DNA from 4 places in the Actinomadura scrupuli genome. Region 1 is predicted to be linked to each of the others. Evidence: riboswitches for the same ligand, from Rfam matches in the RefSeq annotation. Region 1 holds a riboswitch; each other region holds the start of a gene.
What was found. A riboswitch is a leader RNA that binds a small molecule or an ion and turns the genes downstream of it on or off. The one in region 1 is predicted to bind cyclic di-AMP.
Positions count from the first base shown of each region.

Region 1 (5,283 bases):
CAAGGCATAATGCGAAGAAAACGCCAGATGACGGGCTGTCAGAGTCCGAGCAACCGGCGAGCGTTCACCGCGTACAGCGGGGGCAGTACTGCGGGCGGCAGGTCGAGCGCCTGTACGTGCCAGCGCCCCTGCGGAGGGATCTCCGCCCCCGGAGCATAGGAGAAGGCCTCGTCCGCGGACTCCAGGAACCGAAACCAGAGCCGATAATCCTCCGAAGCAGGAGGAAAGGCATCGGTGCCGAACAGGACCCGCTCCGGATGCCGCACGATGAGCGCCGCCGCGGCCCGTGGCCGGCGGCCGAGCTCGGCCATCCGGGCGCCCAGGTCGATGTGGAAGTTCGGGTAGGTGGTGAGCATCCGGTCGACCCAGCCGAGATCCTCGGCGTTGCAGCCCACGTGCGCGCCGATGAAGGTGGTGCCCGGATGCGCCGCGACCAGCGCCTCCAGTGAGCCGATCAGCCGGGCGAAGGCGGGAAAACGGCCGGTGTCGCCGAACCACCAGTCCGGATGCTCGATCAGCTCTTCCAGCCGCTCGTTGCACGGGTCGAGCGGCTCGAAGAAGGCCACCGGATCGGCGCTGTGGATCAGCACCGGCAGCCGGAGGTCCGCGCACGCCTGCCAGACCGGCGCCAGCCGGGGATCGCCGGGCAGCACCAGGTTTGCGTCCGCGTCACGGTGGTGCAGGCCGAGGTCCTTCCAGACCTTCAGCCCGCGCGCCCCGCGCGACGCGGCCTCGCGCAGCTCCCGGACCAGCCGGGGCACGCCGTCCGGCTCGGCGAGCGCCCGCCAGTCGAGCTGGCAGAAGGTGTAGAACCGGCCCGGGTGCGCGGCGTCGTAGCGGGCGAGGTTGTCGCCCAGCTCACCGCCCCACCGGCCGTCGAGGTTGACGATCGCCTCGACCCGGCATTCGTCCATCATCGCGACGAGCGCCGGGACATCGGCGATCGGCCAGTCACCGTCGGACGACAGCCAGCGGCCCAGATGGTTGTGCACGTCGATGCAGGGATAGGCGGCGGCGGGGACCTGCGTCACCTCCACCCGGGCCTGCGAACGCGGGGTGTAGTCGCGCAGCCGGAGCTCGCGCAGCGCTTCAGCGGTCATCGTGCAGATTCAATCACGCGTAATGATCGAATGCGATCGCTACGCCGGGGTGGGCTCGCGTACGAGCCGTCCCGGGTGTACGAGCGGTGTACGAGCGGTCCGGGAGGTGCGCGCCGTCAGCTCGCGTACGACCGGTCCGGGACGTACGCGCCGCCGAGGGCGCCGGGGGTCTCGGCCGGACGGCCGACGGCGGCGTGCAGGTCGTTCCAGAACGCCAGCTCCTGGTCGTCCTCGAACTCCGCGATCTTGCCCCAGAAGGCGCGGTCCTCGGCCTCGGCCGCGGCGGCCAGGGTGAGCGCGGGCATCATGACCGTGCCGGCCTCGGCCGCGTCCAGATCGGCCGCGGTGATCTCGGCGGGCAGGCTCACCGGCAGGGCCGTCCGGTGGTGACGGCCGCGTTTGCGCACCCGTACCGCCGGCGGGGCGGGCACCTTGGCTGCGGTGGTCCTGCCGACCGCCAGCGCCAGGCTGCCGCACAGCAGCACCGCCGCCAGCCCCGAGAGGGCCACCTCGTGGCCCGAGAGCGGGCCGTTCTCGTGGTGCCCGGCGGACAGCGCCTTGGTGGCCGTACGCGCGGCGGGCGGGGCGTCGTTGAGGATCGTCTCCAGCGAGGGCGCGGGCGCGGCGTGCCGGGGGACGTACTGCTCGACGGGAGAGGACGCGCCCGCGACCTTCACCTTGGCCGGGTAGCCATAGCCGACGACCGCATCGGTGTCCCGGGTCTGGCGCATGAGGTGCACACCCTCGGTGTTGCCCTCGATGGTGTGCAGGGTGCCGCCCTCGACGCGCTCCACCAGGCCGACATGATCGATGTCGGAGATGCTCTTCGACCCCGACCAGGAGTAGAACACCAGCGCACCCGGCTGCGGCTTGGTGCCCCAGGCGTGCTGCTGCTGGAACCAGGCCGCGTGCTCCTGGGTCGAGGCGAACTGGCCCACGGAGCCGGCGACCCCGGCCTTGTCCGCGGCCCAGGCGATGAACATGTCGCACCAGGGCGCCGTCACGAAGTACGAGTCGTGCTGGGCATCGACGTTCTTCGCGAACCAGTCGCCGAACTTGGTGTAGCCGTCGCCCTTTTCGGTGTACCCGAGCTGCGTCCTGGCGACGTCGAGCAGCTTCTGCCCCACTGCATCCATAAGGCTCCCCTTGTGCCGCCTACCGGGTTAGCTGACGGGTTCGGGCCAGGAGTTCGCCCTACCGCACGCGTCATCGCGGCACCTGACGGTCCGGACGACCTGGCGGATTCACCCCGACGGAGTCGGCCAGGAACGGCCCCGGAAACTCCGACCATTGGGTCCTCGGCCCCCTCGACGCACCGCGTCTCAGGGTTAGGCGGTCGTTACGTACTTCTCGAAGCGCGAGATAGGTCACGGATCGATCTCGGCGCAATGTACGTGAAGTTAAACACGGAGGTCAAGAAAGGGTAACGAGAACGCATATGTCGATCACCTCTGGTATGCGGCGCGACCCGTCCTCACCAGCGAATCCGCGGCGCGGGAGGTTACTCTCTCTGTTATCGAGATGGCGACCCGGGCACGGGAGGTCGGACGTGGGGCTCACAGTCGCGGTCACCGGGCCGACCGGTGAGATCGGCATGCCGGTGGTACGCGCTCTCGAACGGGACGACCGGGTGGCGCGCATCGTGGGGATGGCCCGGCGGCCGTTCGACCCCGCCGCGCTGGGCCTGCACAGGACCGAGTACCGGCAGGGCGACGTGCTGGACCGGAAGGCCGTGGACGAGCTCGTCGCGGACGCCGACGTGGTGGTCCATCTCGCCTTCGCGATCCTGGGCTCGCGGGACCAGACCGGCGACATCAACCTCCAGGGCTCCCGCAACGTCTTCGAGGCCACGGTGGCGGCGGCACGGCCGAGCCGGCTCGTCTACACCTCCTCGCTCGCGGCGTACGGCTACCACGCCGACAACCCGGTGCCGATCACCGAGGACGTGCCCGTCCGCGGCTCCGAGCTGCACTACTACTCCCAGCAGAAGGCGGCCTGCGAGACCATGCTGGGCGAGGTGACCGCCTTCTCCCCCGAGCTCGAGGTGTACGTGCTGCGCCCGTGCATCGTGGCGGGCCCGGAGGCGACGCTGCTGGTGCGCAGCCTGCCCTGGCGGCGGGCCGCCGAGCGGCTGCCCGGACCGGTGCGCCGGCTGCTCGGCACCGTGCCCCTCCCGCGGCCCGTGCTGCTCGACCCCGGTATGCCCTTCCAGCTGGTCCACCACGACGACGTCGCGGCGGCCGTCCGTGCGGCCGTGGTCGGCGCCGGGCCACCCGGGGCGTACAACCTGGCGGCGGACGGTGAGATCACGGTGACCGACCTGGCCCACGCGCTCGGCGACCACGCGATCCCGGTCCCGCACGAGCTCGCCCGGCTCACCTCGCGGATGGTGGAGGTCATGCCGCTGCTGCCGGCCGAGGCGGAGTGGATCCACGCCGTACGCCATCCGATGCTCATGGACACCCGCAAGGCCCGCCGGCGGCTCGGGTGGGCCCCCGAGTACACCACCCGGCAGACGCTGACCGCGCTGGCCGAGGCCGTACGCTGACGCCACGCCGGCCCTGCCCGGAGCGCTCTTCCACCGGGCGGTCAGCCCCGCGCCGCCGGGACGATGCCGGTGGCGGGCAGGCTCTGCCAGCCGCGGGTGAACGCCGAGGCCAGCCGGGTGGCCCGGCCGGTGTCCACGCCGATGCCGGGTTGGCGGGCGAGCAGCTCCTCCAGGGCGATCCGGGCCTGCAGCCGGGCGAGGTGCGAGCCGACGCAGAAGTGCGGGCCGGCGGCGAACCCGAGGTGCCGGGGGATCGAGCGGGTGACGTCGAGCCGGTCCGCGGTGGCCCCGAACTCGCGCTCGTCGCGGTTGGCCGAGCCGTACAGCATCATGACCTTGGCGCCCTCGGGGATCCGCACCCCGTGGATCTCGACGGGCTCGGTCGTGGTGCGGCCCAGCGACTGGACCGATCCCTCCAGCCGCAGGAACTCCAGCAGCGCGTTCGGGATGAGGGAGGGGTCGCCGGCGAGCAGTTCGCGCTGGCGGTGGTCGCGGTCGAGCAGCATCACGGCATGGGAGATGAGGTTGCCGGTGGTGTCGTTGCCGCCGGCGACGATGACGAAGCAGAAGCCCAGGATGTCCCAGTCCGTCAGCCGCTCGCCGTCGATCTCCGCGGCGATCAGGGCGCTGATCAGGTCGTCGGCCGGCTCGTCCCGGCGCCGCGTGATCAGATCGCCGAAGTAGCCGAACATCTCCCCCACCGCGTCCATCGCCGTGGTGATCACGTCGAGGGTGAAGCCGCCGTCCTGGATGCCGACCAGGGCGCGCACCCACGGATCGAAGCGGTCCCGGTCGGTGCCCGGGACGCCGAGCAGCCCGGCCAGCACGAAGGTCGGCAGTGGTGAGGAGAGGTCCTGGTGCAGGTCGACGGGCTCGCCGTCGGCGGCCTTGCGGCCCATCTCGGTGATGCGGTCCACCACGAAGGCCCGCACCCCGTCCTCCAGCTCCCTGACCCGGCGCGCGGTGAAACCGTGGCCCACCAGCGCGCGCAACTGCGTGTGCCGGGGCGGATCGAGCATGACGATGGTGGGCGCGAGCCCCAGCGTGCCGATCTCGTCGGGGTAGAACGTGAGCCCGGAGGCCGAGGAGAACACCTCCGGGCGGCGAATCGCGTCCCAGATGTCGCCGAACCGGGACAGCGCCCAGAAGCCGAGCTTCTCGTGCCGGTAGACCGGCTGATCGTCGCGCATCGCCCGGTAGGTCGGGTACGGATCGTCCTGGAAGGACGGATCGAACGGATCATAGAGCGGCACCCGCGGCACCTCCTGCTCGTCGCTGCCGATCTCGCCTGCGTGTCTCGTCCGGGATCTAATGACGGCCGTTATTAATTGGCCAGTATCATTGCCCGGTGGCCAGGGACGCAAGGGACACCAAGGACAGACTTCTGCGGGCGGGCGCCCGGCTGTTCGCGACCAAGGGCGTCGACGCCGCGCTGACCCGGGACATCGTCCGGCTCGCTGGGCAGTCCAACGACTCGGCCGTGCATTACCACTTCGGTTCCCGGGAGGGCCTGCTGGCCGCCATCTGCGCCCGGCACATCGACCGGATGGAGCCCGACCGGCGGTGGCGGCTCGACGCGCTCGGGAGCACCGGGAGCCTGTACGACCTGGTGGCGGCGATCGTCGAGCCCACGGC
Region 1 covers NZ_JBPCCU010000002.1:482,223-487,505, reverse strand. The annotation lists gene ACRYCC_RS09925 (amidohydrolase family protein) at 39-1,100, opposite strand; gene ACRYCC_RS09920 (CHAP domain-containing protein) at 1,217-2,236, opposite strand; cyclic di-AMP (ydaO/yuaA leader) riboswitch at 2,238-2,445, opposite strand; gene ACRYCC_RS09915 (NAD-dependent epimerase/dehydratase family protein) at 2,650-3,648, shown strand; gene ACRYCC_RS09910 (cytochrome P450) at 3,690-4,901, opposite strand; gene ACRYCC_RS09905 (TetR/AcrR family transcriptional regulator) at 4,997-5,283, shown strand, end outside.

Region 2 (5,283 bases), 420 kb from region 1:
GATCGTCGGGATAGAACCACAGGCCCAGGCCACGGGCGTCGTGCTCGGCGACCGACTTGTAGAGCACCCCGCGCCACTCACCGGTGGGCGGTTCCGCGACGTTGACGTAGAACGCGATGCTGAAGCCGAACAGCTGGCTCAGCACCAGTTGCGGTGCCGCCGGGATGACCACCCGGCCCGAGCCGTCGAAGCTCAGCGCGCCGCCGCCGCCGCGGCCCGGCACCACGGCGACAGGCCCGTCCAGGGTCGCCGTCAGCCCGCTCCCGGTGGAGTCGGCCGCCGACCGGCCCTCGATCGTGTCGGCGTCGAACGTCCAGTGCGCCGTGAGCATGGCTTCACCTCCTCGAGAAGCCCCACTCGTTCCCACACGCTGACACCGCACACCTCCCCCGGCAAGACGGGTGTCCGATTCGGTCACGGTGTCCGATCGATTTCGGACCCGACCGCCATGGCTCGATCCCGGCTTGATCCCATTGCTCGATCCCATGGCTCGATCATTGGCTTGATCACTGGCCTGCCGGTGGCCCCCGGTGACCCTCCGGGGTCAGGGCAGCGTGAGCGGCAGGTGGGCGGAGAGATCGGCGCGGGAGCCGCTGGCCCGGATCCGCCCGTCGTAGAGGGCCTCGGCCCATTTCGCCCGGCCGGTGGCCAGTGCCAGCCAGGTCGGCGCGTCCATCTCCACGACGTTCGGCGGGGTGCCGCGGGTGTGCCGCAGTCCCTCGACGCACTGCACGGCGGCGTAGGGCGGGACCCGGACCTCCACGGATTTGCCCGGTGCGGCCGCCACGAGCACGTCGAGCAGGAAGCGCACGGCGGCCTTGACGATGACGCGGTGAGGCTCGGCGCCGGAGTCGTACGCGGCCAGCACCGCGTCGAGGGAACCGCGCCGCAGCGCGGCAGGGGTTTCGGGACCGGCGTACGGCGGACGGCCGAGCTCGGCCAGCTGAGCGTCGAGTGCCGCCCGGGTGAGAACCCGGCTCTGGGAACGTGACATCGGGCTGGACCCTACCGACTCTTGTGGATCGGGACTCGGCGGGATAACGATGACGCTACTCTTGGCCGAGTCGAGCATGATTCCTTACAGTTCACTGTTATTCGATCGGTGACTCGTCGCCACCCGGGCGGCAGGCTGATCGGCGTAGCCGAATCCCGCCCCCACGGGAACCGGGGACCCAACGTTATCTGGGGTGAATCCGCAGCTCGCTGCGGTAGGGCGCCTCCGGCCCGAACCCGTCAGCTAACCCGGTAGGCATCGAGGAGAGGAGAGCGTGTGCAGCCCCCCACCTCCCAAGAGCCAGAGGTGTGCCCCCATGGCTCCCCCGTACGACGCCGTGCCGGCGCGGTTCTGCTGACCCTGATCGGCGCGTTCCTGCTGGTCCCTTCAACGTCCGGTGCCGCCACCACCCCCTCCGCCCTGACGCCCCAGGCTGCGGCGAGCCCCGGTAATTCTGACAAATTGGACAAGCTGTCCAAGCAGATCAAGGCGCTGGAGAAGAAGTACGGCGACGACTTCGCGCAGTTGCGCGATGCCAAGTGGGCCGCCGAACAGGCGCTCAAGAAGTCGAGGACACTGCAGGAGGATCTGGCCGGCGCCCGTGTCCTGGTCGCGCAGATGGCCGCCTCGCAGTACATCAGCAGCGGCGTCGACCCCACCGTCTCCATGCTGTCCACCGACGACCCGTCGGGGGTCCTGGACGGCGCCACCCTGGCCAGCCATCTGAGCCGCAACCGGGCCGCCAAGGTCAACCAGATCCAGTCTCTGATCAACCAGCAGGACAAGGCCCGCAAGGAAGCCGTGGCCAAGATCGCCGGGTTGCAGAAGAACATCAAGGACCTGCAGGGCCAGAAGACCCGGATGCAACAACTGATCAACAAGTTCAAGCCGTCGTCACCGCTGATCGGGGCGAGCGGGCTCACCGCCCGGCTGATCAAGGTCCGCAGCGAGGTCGACACCCGGTTCGGCCCGTTCCCGGTGATCGGCTGCCTGCGTCCGGGCGACCCGCAGGACCACGGCACCGGCCGTGCCTGCGACTTCATGGAGAGCACCGGCGGGAGCATGCCGAGCGCCGACCGGATCGCGCACGGCACCCAGGTGGCCAACTGGGTGATCGCCAATGCCTCCCGGCTCGGCGTCAAGTACGTCATCTGGCGCCAGCGCATCTACGACATGCGCAGCCCCGGCTGGCGGGCCATGTCGGACCGCGGCGGCATCACCGCCAACCACTTCGACCACGTTCACATCTCGGTCTTCTGACCGGGGAGCCCGACGACGCCCGAAGGCCCGGCCGGAGATCGGCCGGGCCTTCGGGCGTTGCGAGCCTGCAGTGGCTCGCTCAGTTGACGTAGCGGGGCAGGGTCGCCTCGTGGGACTCACGGAGCTCGGCCAGCGAGATAGAGAACAGCGGCTGCCCGTCGGCCGCCCCCTGCACGGTCAGCGTGTCCCCGCCGACCACACCGAGCGGGGTCACCGGCACCCCGGCCTGCTCGCAGAGGGCGATGACGCGATTCTCGTTGCCGGGCCGTACGGCCACGACGGCCCGGGCCACCGACTCGCTGAACAACGTCACGAACGGATCCCCCGGCAGCGTCACCCGGCAGCCCAGCCCGCCGCGCAGGCAGGACTCGACCAGCGCCTGTGACAGGCCGCCGTCGGACAGGTCGTGCGCCGCGGCCAGCAGGCCGTCCCGGGCACCGCTGATCAGCACCGATGCCAGCGCCGCCTCGGCGGGCAGGTCCACCAGCGGCGGGAGCCCGCCCAGGTGGGCGTAGACGACGTGCGCCCATTCCGAGCCGCCGAACTCCTCGCGGGTGTCGCCGAGCAGCAGCAGCGTGGACCCCTCGGACGCGAAGGCCATGGAGACCCGGCGGCGTACGTCGTCGTGCACGCCCAGCACGCCGACGACCGGCGTGGGGTTGATCGGCGTGGTGCCGGTCTGGTTGTAGAAGCTCACGTTTCCGCCGGTCACCGGCACACCGAGCGCCTGGCAGGCGTCCGCGAGCCCCTCCACCGCACGGGAGAACTCCCACATGACACCCGGGTCCTCGGGCGAGCCGAAGTTGAGGCAGTTGGTCACCGCGAGCGGCCGGGCACCGGTGGTGGCGACGTTTCGGTACGCCTCCGACAGCGCGAGCTGGGCCCCGGCGTACGGATCGAGCCGCGTGTAGCGCCCGTTGCCGTCTAGGGACAGCGCGACCCCCAGGTGGCCGCCGCCCTCCGGGGCCTCGGTGGGCTCGTCCCCCCGGGCCAGCAGGGCCTCGTCGAGCCGGATCACGCCGGAGTCCTCGGGCATGGCCAGCACGGTGTTGCCCAGCACGTACCGGTCGTACTGCGAGGTCACCCACTCTTTGGAGGCGAGGTTGGGGGAGGCGGCCAGCCACAGCACGGTCCTGCGGAGCTCCTCGCCGTTGGACGGCCGGTGCAGCCGGCCCGGGGTCTCGGCCTGGATCGCACCGAGCTCGGGCGGCGGGGCGATCGGCCGCTCATAGACGGGGCCCTCGTCCGCGGCGGTCTTCGGCGGCAGGTCGACGATGACCTCGCCGCCCCAGGTCATGACCAGCCGGCCGGTGTCGGTGACCTCGCCGATGACGGTCGCCGGGATGTCCCACTTGGCGCAGACCTCCAGGAACCGGGCCTGGTCGCCGGGTGTGACCACCGCCATCATGCGTTCCTGCGACTCGCTCATGAGGATCTCTTCGGGACGCAGGGTGGCGTCGCGCAGCGGGACCGCGTTGAGGTCGACGTGCATGCCGCCGGTGCCGGCCGCGGCCAGCTCGGTGGTCGCACACGAGACGCCGGCCGCGCCGAGGTCCTGGATGCCGACCACGAGGTCCTCGTGGAACAGCTCCAGGCAGCACTCGATGAGCAGCTTCTCCATGAACGGGTCGCCGACCTGCACCGACGGCCGCTTCTGCTGCGACTCGGCGTCGAACGTGGCGCTGGCCAGCACCGACGCCCCGCCGATGCCGTCCGGGCCGGTGAGCGAGCCGAAAAGGATCACTTTGTTGCCGGGGCCGGGGGCCTTGGCGAGCTGGATGTCCTCGTGCTTGAGGACACCGATGCAGAGCGCGTTGACCAGCGGGTTGGCCAGGTAGGTGCGGTCGAAGACGAGCTCGCCGCCGATGTTGGGCAGGCCCAGGCAGTTGCCGTAGCCGGCGATCCCCGCCACGACGCCCGGCAGCACCCGGCCGGTGTCCGGGGCGTCCGCGGGGCCGAACCGCAGCGAGTCCATGACGGCCACCGGCCGGGCGCCCATCGAGATGATGTCCCGGACGATGCCGCCGACCCCGGTGGCCGCGCCCTGGTAGGGCTCGACGTACGACGGGTGGTTGTGCGACTCGACCTTGAAGGTCACCGCCCAGCCCTCGCCGACGTCGACGACCCCGGCGTTCTCCCCCATGCCGACCAGCAGCGCGTCGGACTGGGGGGCCTTGTCGGCGAACTGCCGCAGATGGACCTTGGAGCTCTTGTAGGAGCAGTGCTCGCTCCACATGACCGAGTAGATGGCCAGCTCGGACGTGGTGGGCCTGCGGCCCAGGATGTCCCGGACCCGCTGGTACTCCTCATCGTTCATGCCGAGCTCGGCGTACGGCAGCGCCTGGCCGGGCGTCCGCCCGGCGACGGCCACCGAGTCGACCGGCGGTACCGGTCGTACGGGCTGCTCGGGTGTCGCATGGACGGGGACCGGCTCGGCCCGCGGCACGGTCTCCGGTGGCACGTCCCCGGAGACCTCCCGGGCGTCCGGCCCGGCGTCCTCGGTCCCGGCCTCGTGCCGGACGGCGTCCGGCTCGGTTTCGGCCGGCTCGGTTTCGTCGAGCTTGCTTTCCGGCTTGGTTTCCGGCTTGGTTTCTGCCTTGTTCTCGTCGGGCTCGGATTCGTCCGGCTCGGATTCCAGCCTGGTCTCTTCGAGCTCGGTTTCGTCCAGTTTGGTGTCGTCCCCTGCGCGGGACTCGCTCCCCCGCACACCCCCCGGAACTTCTACGTTCACGCGTTGACCAGCCTTTTGACGATCGAAGTGAAGAAACCGAGCCCGTCCGTGGTGGGCCCGGTCAGGGATTCCACAGCGTGCTCGGGATGGGGCATCAGCCCGACCACGTTGCCGGCCTCGTTGGTGATGCCGGCGATGTCGTTGAGCGAGCCGTTGGGGTTGACGTCGAGATAACGGGCGACGATCCGGCCCTCCTCCTCCAGCAGCGCCAGGGTCTCCGGCGCGGCGACATAGCCGCCCTCGCCGCTCTTCAGCGGCACGACGATCTCCTGGCCCTGGTGGTACTGCGAGGTCCAGA
Region 2 covers NZ_JBPCCU010000002.1:63,152-68,434, forward strand. The annotation lists gene ACRYCC_RS08000 (LamG domain-containing protein) at 1-331, opposite strand, end outside; gene ACRYCC_RS08005 (sterol carrier family protein) at 545-994, opposite strand; cyclic di-AMP (ydaO/yuaA leader) riboswitch at 1,131-1,267, shown strand; gene ACRYCC_RS08010 (coiled-coil domain-containing protein) at 1,271-2,254, shown strand; gene purL (phosphoribosylformylglycinamidine synthase subunit PurL) at 2,334-4,571, opposite strand; gene purQ (phosphoribosylformylglycinamidine synthase subunit PurQ) at 4,982-5,283, opposite strand, start outside.
Region 2: another riboswitch for cyclic di-AMP. It lies ahead of ACRYCC_RS08010 (coiled-coil domain-containing protein); the one in region 1 lies ahead of ACRYCC_RS09920 (CHAP domain-containing protein).

Region 3 (5,283 bases), on a different contig from region 1:
GGTCGCCCGACACCTCCGGCGGGCATTCCGAGAGCGTCTTCTTGACGAGGTCGACGATCGCGCCGACGGGTTCGGCGATCGCCTCGCAGATCTCCGCCTGCGAGATCGAGACGATCTTCGGCAGGCCGGTCATCGCGTGCCGCCCGCGGAGCGAGGTGGACCTCTCCTTCCCGGTCGGGTAGGCCGATCCGGCCGCGATCTTGGTCTCCTCGGCCGCCCCGAGACCCACCACCAGGCCGTGCTCCCTGCGCGCGTACGAGACGATGGCCTGGTCCAGGTCGTCACCGCCGATCTGCAGCGCGTGGGCCACCACGATGCCGCCCATCGAGATGATCGCGGCGTCGGTGGTGCCGCCGCCGACGTTGACCACCATCATGCCCTCGGCCTCGGACTCGGCGCCGACGAGCCCCATGCCGATCGCCGCCGCCATCGGGGACTCGATGATGTGCACGCGCCGGGCGCCGGCCAGGTGGGTGGCCTCCTGGACGGCCCGCCGCTGCACCGCCGTGATGCCGCTCGGCACCGCCACGACGACATGGCGCTTGATGAAGTTCGGCGGCCGGTTGGCGACCCGGAGAAAGTGGCGCATCATCCGGGTGGCGATCTCGAAATCCGTGATCACCCCACCCCTGATGGGATGGACCATGGTGATCGTCTCAGGAACACGGCCGATCATCTGCTTGGCCGCGGCACCCACCGCGATGATCCGGCCTGATCTGCTGTTGATTGCCACGACGGACGGTTCCTTCAGCACCAGCCCACGGTTGCGCACATGAATGGACGTGTTGGAGGTACCGAGATCGACCGCGGTGTCACACCTCAAGAATGCCAGCTTGCTGCCCATGAGAGACCAGCCTTCTGCCAGACGAGTGACCCCAGTGGAGTACCGGCGTCATAACACGACATACCCGGGCGGACAATCGGTCAGCGTTCGGCGCCCGTCAAGAACGGCCAAAGAGCGGCGTCCGGGGCCGGGCACGAGGGGCCGGGCGAGAGGGAGCCGGGGCGAAAGGGAGCCGGGGCGAAAGGGAGCCGGGGCGAAAGGGGGCCGGGCATGACGAGGCCGGACCGCGCGGGGGCGCGGTCCGGCCTGTGGCCGCTCGGGCGGCGGGGGTACTGCGGTCGTCAGCCGGCGGCGTACTCGGGGTACCCGTAGCCGATGACGTCGGAGGTGGGGCGGATCTTCTTCGCCACGACGTCGCCGCTGGTGTTGCCCTCGACGGTGGTGATGGTGCCGTCATGGTTGTCCTTGACGACCAGGCCGACATGGTCGATGCCCTCGGTCCCGCCGCCGTTCCAGGAGAAGAACACCACGGCGCCCGGCGTCGGCTTCTCGCCCCACCGGTGGGTCTTCTGGAACCACTTGGCGTGCGCGACCGTGTAGGCGTCCCGGCCCATGTGCTTGACACCGGCCTGCGCGCCGACCCAGGAGACGAACATGTCGCACCAGGCGGCGCCCTTGTAGTCCTTGACGTTCCCGCCGTCGCGGCGGGCGAGCTGCTTGGCGTCCGGCGTGGACTCGAACCACTGGTGGAACTTGGTCTGGCCGGACGCGTCGGCCTTGATGCCGACCTGCTTCTCGGCGAGGCTGACGACGGCGCCCGCGGTGGCCAGCCGGGCCCCCGAGTTGACGTCGGCGCGCTGCGCGGCGGAGTGCGCCCCGGCCCGGACGGACTGGTCGACGGGGGACGCGGACACGGCCGCGGAACCGGCCACGACGGCCCCGACCGCGACGGCGCCCACCACGACACCCGAGGTGACGCGGCTCTTGAAGGACTGGACGCGGCTCGTGAGGGATGAGAAGAACTGTGCGTGCGTGCTTGTCACTGAGCGTGACTCCTCTTCTTCCAGGTCGCCTACCGGGTTAGCTGACGGATTCGGGCATGGAAGTAGCCCTACGGCGCGCTGAGCACGCCGATTCACCCCTGAAACGTGGGTTCCCGGTTCCGCAGAATGCGGATTCGGCGGAAGACGGCCGCTGTAGAGGCAGCCGGCCTTCGATGGACATGTATGGGAGCGCGGATCGGTGTCACGCGCGCGTCACGGCCCTGGAGACGGGTCCGGACGAAGAGATGATCTACGACCATCTGGGCGACACATGGGGCGCATCGCCATAACCAGACATAACGGTATCAAACCACCAAGACGGATGCAAACCTGGCGCAAAACCGACGAGCCGATCGTCATGTTCTCCCCTCGCAGGTATGGTCGCCGTCACGGCGCGGTCACTTCGGCGCGCGCCGGCCACGATCATGGACGGGCACCCGCCCAGGGGCCGGAACCCCCCGTCCAGGCCTTGTCACGGCCCTCCGCGACCGTGTCCACTGGAGACTCCCCCGGATCAGCGCCGCATCTGTCGTCCGGAGGCCTCGCGGGAAACGGAGACATGTGTGGGGGACGAATCCACCGAAGGAATGACCGAGCTGAGCTTCTGGGACGCGCTCGACGAACCGGAGCGGGACGCGCTGCGCGACGCGGGCCGGGAGCGTGAGTTCCGCCCGCACGCCGAGCCGCTGTGCTTCGAGGGGGACTCCTCGTCGACCAATGTGGTGATCATCCTGTCCGGCTGGGCCAAGGTCACCTCCCCGACCCCGTCGGGGCGCCAGGTGGTCTTCGCCGTGCGCGGTCCCGGTGACGTGGTGGGGGAGATCTCCGCGCTGTTCCGCAGGCCGCGTACGGCGACCGTGGAGGCGCTGGACGAGATCAGGGCCCTCACGGTGCCGGCCTCCCGGTTCACCAGCCTGCTCGACGAGCATCCACGGTGCTGGTGGCCGTTGACCGCCACGATCGTCGGCCGCATGGACGAGCTCGGCAACCGGCTGCGCTGGCACGCGGAGGCCGACGGCAAGCGGCGGCTGGCCCATCTGCTCGTCTATCTGGCCGAAACGTCCCTGCGCTACCAGAAGCAGGGCCCGGAGGGCATCGAGATCCTGCCCCGGCTCTCGCACACCGAGCTGGGCAGCTGGGTGGACGCCTCGCGGGAGACCGCGGCACGGGGGTTCCACGAGCTGCGCAGGCGGGGCCTGGTCACCACCGGGTGGAAGAGGATCACCGTGCTCGATCTCCAGGGCGTCCGCGACTACGCCGCCGGATCGGGGCCGCGCTGAGCGGCGGGCCTCAGCCGGCCGGGGCGAGCAGCCCGGCGTACAGGTCCCGGGTGCGCCGGGCGATCTCCGTCCAGGAGAAGTGCTCGACGGCACGCCGGCGGCCGGCCAGGCCCATGGCCGCCCGGTCCGGATCGGCGAGCACGGCGTTGACCCGGTCGGCCAGGTCGGCGGCGAAGCGGGCGGGGTCCAGCGGCGTGCCGTCGGCGGCCTGCTCGACCGGCACCAGCAGACCGGTCTCCCCGTCGGCGACCACCTCGGGGATGCCGCCGGTGGCCGTGGCCACGACCGGCGCCGCGCACGCCATCGCCTCCAGGTTGACGATGCCCATCGGCTCGTAGATCGAGGGGCAGACGAACACCGTCGCATGGCTGAGGACCTGCACCAGCCGGTCGCGCGGCAGCATCTCCTTCAGCCACACCACGCCGCCGCGCTCGGCGCGCAGCCGCTCGACCGATGCCTCCACCTCGGCGGCGATCTCAGGGGTGTCCGGGGCGCCGGCGCACAGGACCAGCTGGGCGGCCGGGTCGAAGGCGAGCGCCGCCCGCAGCAGATGGGGCAGCCCCTTCTGCCGGGTGATGCGCCCGACGAACACCACCGACGGGCGGTCTGGATCGATGCCCAGCGCGGCGAGCCGGTCGGTGCCCGGGTCGGGCGCGTACGCGGCGGTGTCCACGCCGTTGTGGATCACGCTGACCCGGCCCGGGTCGAGCTCCGGGTAGGCGGCCAGCACGTCGCGCCGCATGCCCTCGGAGACGGCGACCACGGCGTCGGCGGCCAGGACGGCGGTGCGCTCGGCCCAGGACGAGAGGGCGTAGCCGCCGCCGAGCTGCTCGGCCTTCCACGGCCGGAGCGGCTCCAGGCTGTGCGTCGTCAGCACGTGCGGCACCCCGAACAGCAGCTTGGCGAGATGGCCGGCGAGGTTGGCGTACCAGGTGTGGCTGTGCACGAGGTCGGCCCCCGCGCAGCCCGCCGCGATCTCCAGGTCGACGCCGAGGGACTGCAGCGCGGCGTTGGCCTCCGCCAGCCCGCCCGGGACCTGGTAGGCCTGGACACCGGGCATGTCCCGGTCGGCGCCGAAGCAGCGCACCCGGACCTCGCAGAGCTCGCGCAGCTCCCGGGCGAGGTACTCGACGTGCACTCCCGCGCCCCCGTACACCTCCGGTGGGTACTCACGGGTGAGAAGATCGACGCGCATGCCGCGAATCCTAGCCCCGCCACGGCGAATCCAGGCTGTTTGCTGATCCGGAACAGGGATACCCTCGCGCTATGAGCACGCCCAAGATCCTGGCAATGGTGCTGGCGGGCGGTGAGGGCAAGCGGCTCATGCCGCTGACCGCCGACCGGGCGAAGCCCGCGGTGCCGTTCGGCGGCATGTACCGGCTGATCGACTTCGTTCTGTCCAACCTGGCCAACAGCGGCTATCTGAAGGTCGTCGTCCTCACCCAGTACAAGAGCCACAGCCTGGACCGGCATGTCTCGCGTACCTGGCGGATGTCGACGCTGCTCGGCAACTACGTCACGCCGGTGCCCGCCCAGCAGCGGCTCGGCCCCCGCTGGTTCCTGGGCTCCGCCGACGCCATCCTGCAGAACCTCAACCTCATCGAGGACGAGCGGCCCGACCATGTGATCGTGTTCGGCGCCGATCACATCTACCGGATGGACCCGCGGCAGATGGTCGACCAGCACATCGAGTCGGGCGCGGCCGTCACGGTGGCCGCGATCCGCCAGCCGCTGGAGCTCGCCCACCAGTTCGGGGTCATCGACGCGGCGGCCGACGGGGTCACCATGCGGGCCTTCCGCGAGAAGCCGACGGACGCGCAGGGCCTCCCCGACGCGCCCGACCAGGTGTACGCGTCCATGGGCAATTACGTCTTCGAGACCCAGGCGCTCATCGACGCGGTCCGCAAGGACACCCGGGACCCGTCGAGCAAGCATGACATGGGCGGCAACATCGTGCCGATCCAGGTGGAGGCGGGCCAGGCCCAGGTGTACGACTTCGCCCGCAACCGGGTACCGGGGTCCACCGACCGCGACCGCGGCTACTGGCGGGACGTCGGCACCCTCGACGCCTACTACGACGCGCACATGGACCTGATCTCGGTGCACCCGGTGTTCGACCTCTACAACCGGCAGTGGCCCATCTACACCGGTCACGACCCGCTGCCGCCCGCCAAGT
Region 3 covers NZ_JBPCCU010000004.1:497,050-502,332, reverse strand. The annotation lists gene ACRYCC_RS21590 (rod shape-determining protein) at 1-844, opposite strand, end outside; gene ACRYCC_RS21585 (CHAP domain-containing protein) at 1,126-1,827, opposite strand; cyclic di-AMP (ydaO/yuaA leader) riboswitch at 1,838-1,977, opposite strand; gene ACRYCC_RS21580 (Crp/Fnr family transcriptional regulator) at 2,391-3,107, shown strand; gene glgA (glycogen synthase) at 3,118-4,302, opposite strand; gene glgC (glucose-1-phosphate adenylyltransferase) at 4,374-5,283, shown strand, end outside.
Region 3: another riboswitch for cyclic di-AMP. It lies ahead of ACRYCC_RS21585 (CHAP domain-containing protein); the one in region 1 lies ahead of ACRYCC_RS09920 (CHAP domain-containing protein).

Region 4 (5,283 bases), on a different contig from region 1:
CCATCGACACCGGCTCGGAAGAACGCCTCGACCGGCCGCTCCCCGAAGCGGTCCGGCAGCGTGTCGTCGAGGCGGCGGCCGAGCTGATCGGGACGCTGCCCCCCGACGAGGTCCCCCAGCCGCTGCGCAGGTTCGCCCGGTTCGAGCCGCGCAAACGGGCGAAGCTGGCCGCCGCCCATCTGGCCGCGCAGCTGGAGAAGGACCCCGCCTTCCGGGACCGGGTGGCCACGCGGGTGCGGGAGGTCAACCCGGAGCTCGGCGCGGCCCTGGAGGCCGGCACCGTCCCCGGGGCCGCCGACCCCGCGCACGTCGCCGCCGTCGCCTACCTGCTGCGGCCCGCGGGCTGGACCGCCCTGGTGGAGACGGCCCGGGCGGAGCTCGACCGCGCCGCCTCGGCGGCCGAGGAGGAGGCGGCCGCCCGGGAGCTGGCCGCGCTCCGGGAGCAGCTCGAGGCCGCCAGGTCGGCCCGCGCCGATGAGATCGACAAGCTCCGCGGCGAGCTGCGGGACGCCCGGATCGAGGCGGCCGAGCTACGCCGCAGGCTGCACGAGGCGCGCACCCGGGCCAAGGCGGCGCAGGAACGCGCCGACGCCCTCATCGAGGCGGCCGGCCAGGAGCGGACGGCGGCCTCCGCCGCGACCTCCGCGGCGGAGAAGGAGCTGCGCCGGCTGCGGGGCCGGCTCTCGCAGGCGGAGACCGCCGCCGAGATCACCCGCCGGGCCACCCGGGAGGGCCGCAACATCGAGGACGTCCGGCTGCGCCTGCTGCTCGACGCGCTCGTCGACGCCGCCCAGGGCATCCGCCGCGAGCTGGCCCTGCCGTCCACGATCGGCCGCCCGGCCGACACCATCGGCGCCATCGAGCCGCAGAAGCTCGCCCACCGCGCCCTTCCCGGCCGGGCGCTCTCGGACGACGATCCGCAGTTGCTGGAGCAGTTGCTGACGCTGCCCCAGGTCCATCTGATCGTCGACGGCTACAACGTCACCAAGACCGGGTACGGCGACCTGCCACTGGCCGACCAGCGGACCCGGCTGCTGTCCGGGCTCGGCGGGCTGGCCGCCCAGACCCGCGCCGAGATCACCTGCGTCTTCGACGGGGCCGAGCTCGACGCGCCCGTCGCGATCTCCGCGCCGCGCGGCGTGCGGGTGCTGTTCAGCCGTCCCGGGCAGACCGCCGACGAGCTCATCGGCCGGCTGGTGCGGGCCGAGCCGGAGGGGCGGGCCGTCGTGGTGGTCTCCTCCGACCGTGAGGTCGCCGACGCGGCCCGCCGCGCGGACGCCCGGCCCGCCTCCTCGGCCCTGCTGCTGAGGCGGCTACGCCGCGGCTGACCGCGTTTCTGTCGGTCCCCGCTCCTACTGTCGGTGGCATCTCGGAGACAGGGAGGGACCATGCTGATCGAGTGCGCGACGTGCCGGATGCGCGGCCTCGGATGCGGCGAGTGCGTCGTGACCGCGCTGCTCGGCGAGCCGGCCGGGGTGCCCGCGGGCTATCCGCCCGACCTCGACGAGCGCGAGCGCCGGGCGCTGGCCGTGCTGGCCGACGCCGGGCTGATCTCCCCGGCGCTGCCGATGGCCCCAGGTGAGCGCGCATCGTGACCCACTGAGCACCATTCGCTGGCAACTCGGCACTAATACTGATAAGTCCTCCTGATTCGGTTGTGACGGTGGTGGCTACTCACTAGTGTCATCCGCTGAGATAGCCGGATGAAAGGGGCGTGCCGCGTCGTGGCCATTGACGGTGCGCGCAAGATGTGCAGTGCGGCCTGCCTCGCACTGGTGACGACCCTGGCGCTGCCGGTCGGAACCGCCCAGGCCGCGCCCAAGCCCTCCGCCGCAGAGGCGAGGAAGAAGCTCAAGCAGCTCAACGACCAGGTCGACCAGCTGGTCGAGAAGTACAACAAGGCCCGGGACGACCTGGCCGCGGCCCAGAAGAAGCTGAAGGCCGTGAAGACGTCCGCGGCCCAGGAGCAGGCGACCTACGCCGGAATGCGCCAGCGCGTGGCCGAGATGGCCGCCACCGCGTACAAGTCCGGCGACATGACCGATGTGTCCACGTTCATGTCCGCCAGCAACCCGCAGACCGTGCTGGACCAGGTCGCGGTGTTCTCCCAGCTCTCCAAGAACCGGTCCTCCCAGCTCGGCCAGTTCCTGCTCTCCGCCCAGCGCCTGCAGCGTCAGCTCGGCCAGGTCAAGGAGTCCACGGAGGAGATCAAGGGCCAGTTCAGCAAGATCAAGGCTCAGCAGGCGGTGCTCGACAAGGCCGTGGCCAAGCAGAAGGCACTGCTCAGGCAGGCGGGCGGCGAGCCCTCCAATGGCGGCGGAACCATCGGCGGCACCTACAACGGCCCCGCCACGGGCAACGCGCGGGCGGCCCTGAACTACGCCTACGCCCAGCTCGGCAAGCCGTACCACTACGGTGGCGCAGGTCCGAACAGCTTCGACTGCTCCGGCCTGACGATGATGGCCTGGCGCGCCGGCGGCGTCTCCCTGCCGCACAACGCGGCCGCGCAGTACAACGCCACCCGCCACATCAGCCGGGAGAACCTGCAGCCGGGTGACCTGGTCTTCTTCCAGGGGCTGGGCCATGTGGGCATCGCCGTGGACAAGAACCAGATGATCGAGGCACCGCACACCGGCGTCAACGTCCGACTCTCCTCCATCTCCTCGCACGGCGGTTTCCTGGCCGGCGGCCGTCCCTGAACCATCCCGCACGAGACCTCCAGACGGGCCGGGCTTTGCCCGGCCCGTCTTATTTTTGCAGGTCACTTGCCATGTCTAGGGTTTTTGGTACTGTATGTCCGGTTGGGGCGCTTCCCAAGCGTCACGATCCCATCACTCGGCTCGGTCCGCCCACGCACCTGCTCCACCCCAGGAGTACGGCCGGCAGGGCGGTCCGCTTCCAGGGCCGGGTGACACGAACCCACATCCTCACATCGCGTTCGCCTCGAACCTGATCGGACCCCGAAAGGCCCGTGCGGCCTCATCCGGCTCATGTTCGCGGCGGCAACGCCGAGTCCGCCCTCGGGCGGAACCGGGGACCCAAGCGGGTGGCCCCGGGGACGGAGTCCCCGACGGCCGCCCAGGGGTGAATCGGCGCACCTTCCTCCCACGCCAGGTGCGCCGTAGGGCGACTTCCAAGCCCGAATCCGTCAGCTAACCCGGTAGGCGTCTGGAAGAAGGAGCCCTCCTTGTCCCGCCACGCTCTTCCCGTGACCCCTCACGCACTCCCCCGCCCCATCCGGCCCGCGAGCCCGGCCCCGCCGTGACCACCGGTCGGCTCCCCCTCGGCCCGGGCCGTCACCGGTCAGATCACCGGTCAGGTCACCCACGTCGCCGGCCCCTCACCCATCCGGCCGGACGACGGACCACGACGAGCCCCTGCGCCGAACGCCGCAGGACCATCTTCCCTGGTGCGGCACCGTCCCGCTGAGCGGCCATCGCCCCTCAGCCGGACCGCTCCCCCGTGAGCGCCCATTCCTACCGATCCAGCACGTTTGCCATTTCTTAATCAGTGGAGGCGCCCCCTCGCGGGCGCCGACCGCCGAGTCCGCGTACCCGCGGAGCCGGGGACCCATTCCGCGAAGCCGACCTGAGGCATGCCTCGGATCGTCTCGCACGGGGTGAATCGACGAACGCCCGAGGGCTTCGCCGTAGGGCCGCTTCCAGGCCCGAACCCGTCAGCTAACCCGGTAGGCGGCATGGAAGAAGGAGAACATGTCATGCCAGGTCGACACCGGAAGTCCCGCAGCAACGCCCTCGCCCTCCGGCTGGCCGGCGGCCTCATCACCGGCACCGCGCTGACCGCCACGGTCGCCGCCGCCTACGCCGGGACGGCCTCCGGGAAGCCCGTGCTCGGGCAGGGGACGGCGAACGCCGCTGTGGTCACCCCCGCCGGGGCCATGGTCAACGCCGCCGCGCACACGCCGGCGAAGATCACCGCCGCCGGCACCCTGCAGGCCGTACCCCTCCGGGCCGCCCATGCCCGGCTGGCCGCCCGGCAGGACGCCCGGCAGCAGGCGGTGCGGCAGCCGGCGGTGCGCCCGCAGGAGGCCCGCGCGGCAGCACCCCAGCAGGAGGTGCGCAAGCAGGACCCGGGCAAGCAGCCGGCCGGCACCAAGCAGGTCAAAGCCGAGCAGGTCAAAGCCGAGCAGGTCAAGAAAAACGCGGCACCGGTGGCCAGCGCCCAGGACGTCATCAACCTCGCCAAGAAGCAGGTCGGCATCGAGGAGAACGCCAACGGCGTCACCAAGTTCCAGCAGTGGTACATGACCACGCCGCAGGCCCGGATGACGGTCCGGCGTGACGGCGGGACGATCTCCGGCTACGGCGACGCGGCCTGGTGCGACATGTTCGTCTCGTGGGTGGGCCAGCAGGTCGGGGTCCGGGGCATGGGCCAGGACGCCTACACCGTCGAGCACGCCAAGTGGTTCCAGAAGGCCGGCCGCTGGGGCACGACGCCCAAGCCGGGCGCGGTCGTGTTCTTCGCCTGGAACGGCGGCGGCACCGACGGCATCGAGCACGTCGGCCTGGTCGTGAAGGACAACGGCGACGGGACGATCGAGACCGTCGAGGGCAACACCAACGACGCGGTCATGGTTCGGGAACGTTCCACTGACTCGGTTGTCGGATACGGGTACCCCGAGTACGCGAAGTAGGCGGGCATACCCGCCCACTAGGATCTGGCCCATGGACGCCGGGCCGGCAGAGTCGTCCGCCGCCTCCCCGAATCGCCCTCGGGGAGGCGTGCGGGCACTCGTCGTGGCCATCGGGGCCGCCGCCGCGCTCACCCTGGTGATCGCGATCGGCGCGGTGTCCCTGCAGTACGGTCGGGACTCCGGCGTACGGCCCTCGGCCTCGCCCGGGGCGAACTCCCCCGCACCCGACCGGGCCGCCGTCGCCGCGCTGCTCGCGCTGCAGGCCAGGGCGGTGCGCACCCATGACAGGGCCGCCTTCCTCGCCGTCGTCGATCCTGCCCAGCCCGCCTTCCTCGCCCGCCAGGGCGAGCTGTTCGACAGCCTGCGGCGGCTTCCGCTGTCCGGATGGCGGCAGGAGGCCGACACCGGCTATCCGGCCACCGCGGGCCCCCTGGGGGCCACCCTGCGCCTCACCCTGCGCTACCGGCTGGCGGGGTTCGACGGCTCCGACGTGGTCAGCACCCGCTATCTCACCTTCGCCCGCCACCCCCGGACCGGCTGGCTGATCACCGGCGACGGCTCCGCGCAGGGGCTGCGGGACGACGCCGAGATCTGGGACGGCGGCCCGCTGACCGTGGTCAAGGGCAGAC
Region 4 covers NZ_JBPCCU010000007.1:210,718-216,000, forward strand. The annotation lists gene ACRYCC_RS29340 (NYN domain-containing protein) at 222-1,328, shown strand; gene ACRYCC_RS29345 (hypothetical protein) at 1,389-1,595, shown strand; gene ACRYCC_RS29350 (C40 family peptidase) at 1,725-2,699, shown strand; cyclic di-AMP (ydaO/yuaA leader) riboswitch at 2,997-3,182, shown strand; cyclic di-AMP (ydaO/yuaA leader) riboswitch at 3,529-3,709, shown strand; gene ACRYCC_RS29355 (CHAP domain-containing protein) at 3,719-4,654, shown strand; gene ACRYCC_RS29360 (hypothetical protein) at 4,743-5,283, shown strand, end outside.
Region 4: another riboswitch for cyclic di-AMP. It lies ahead of ACRYCC_RS29355 (CHAP domain-containing protein); the one in region 1 lies ahead of ACRYCC_RS09920 (CHAP domain-containing protein).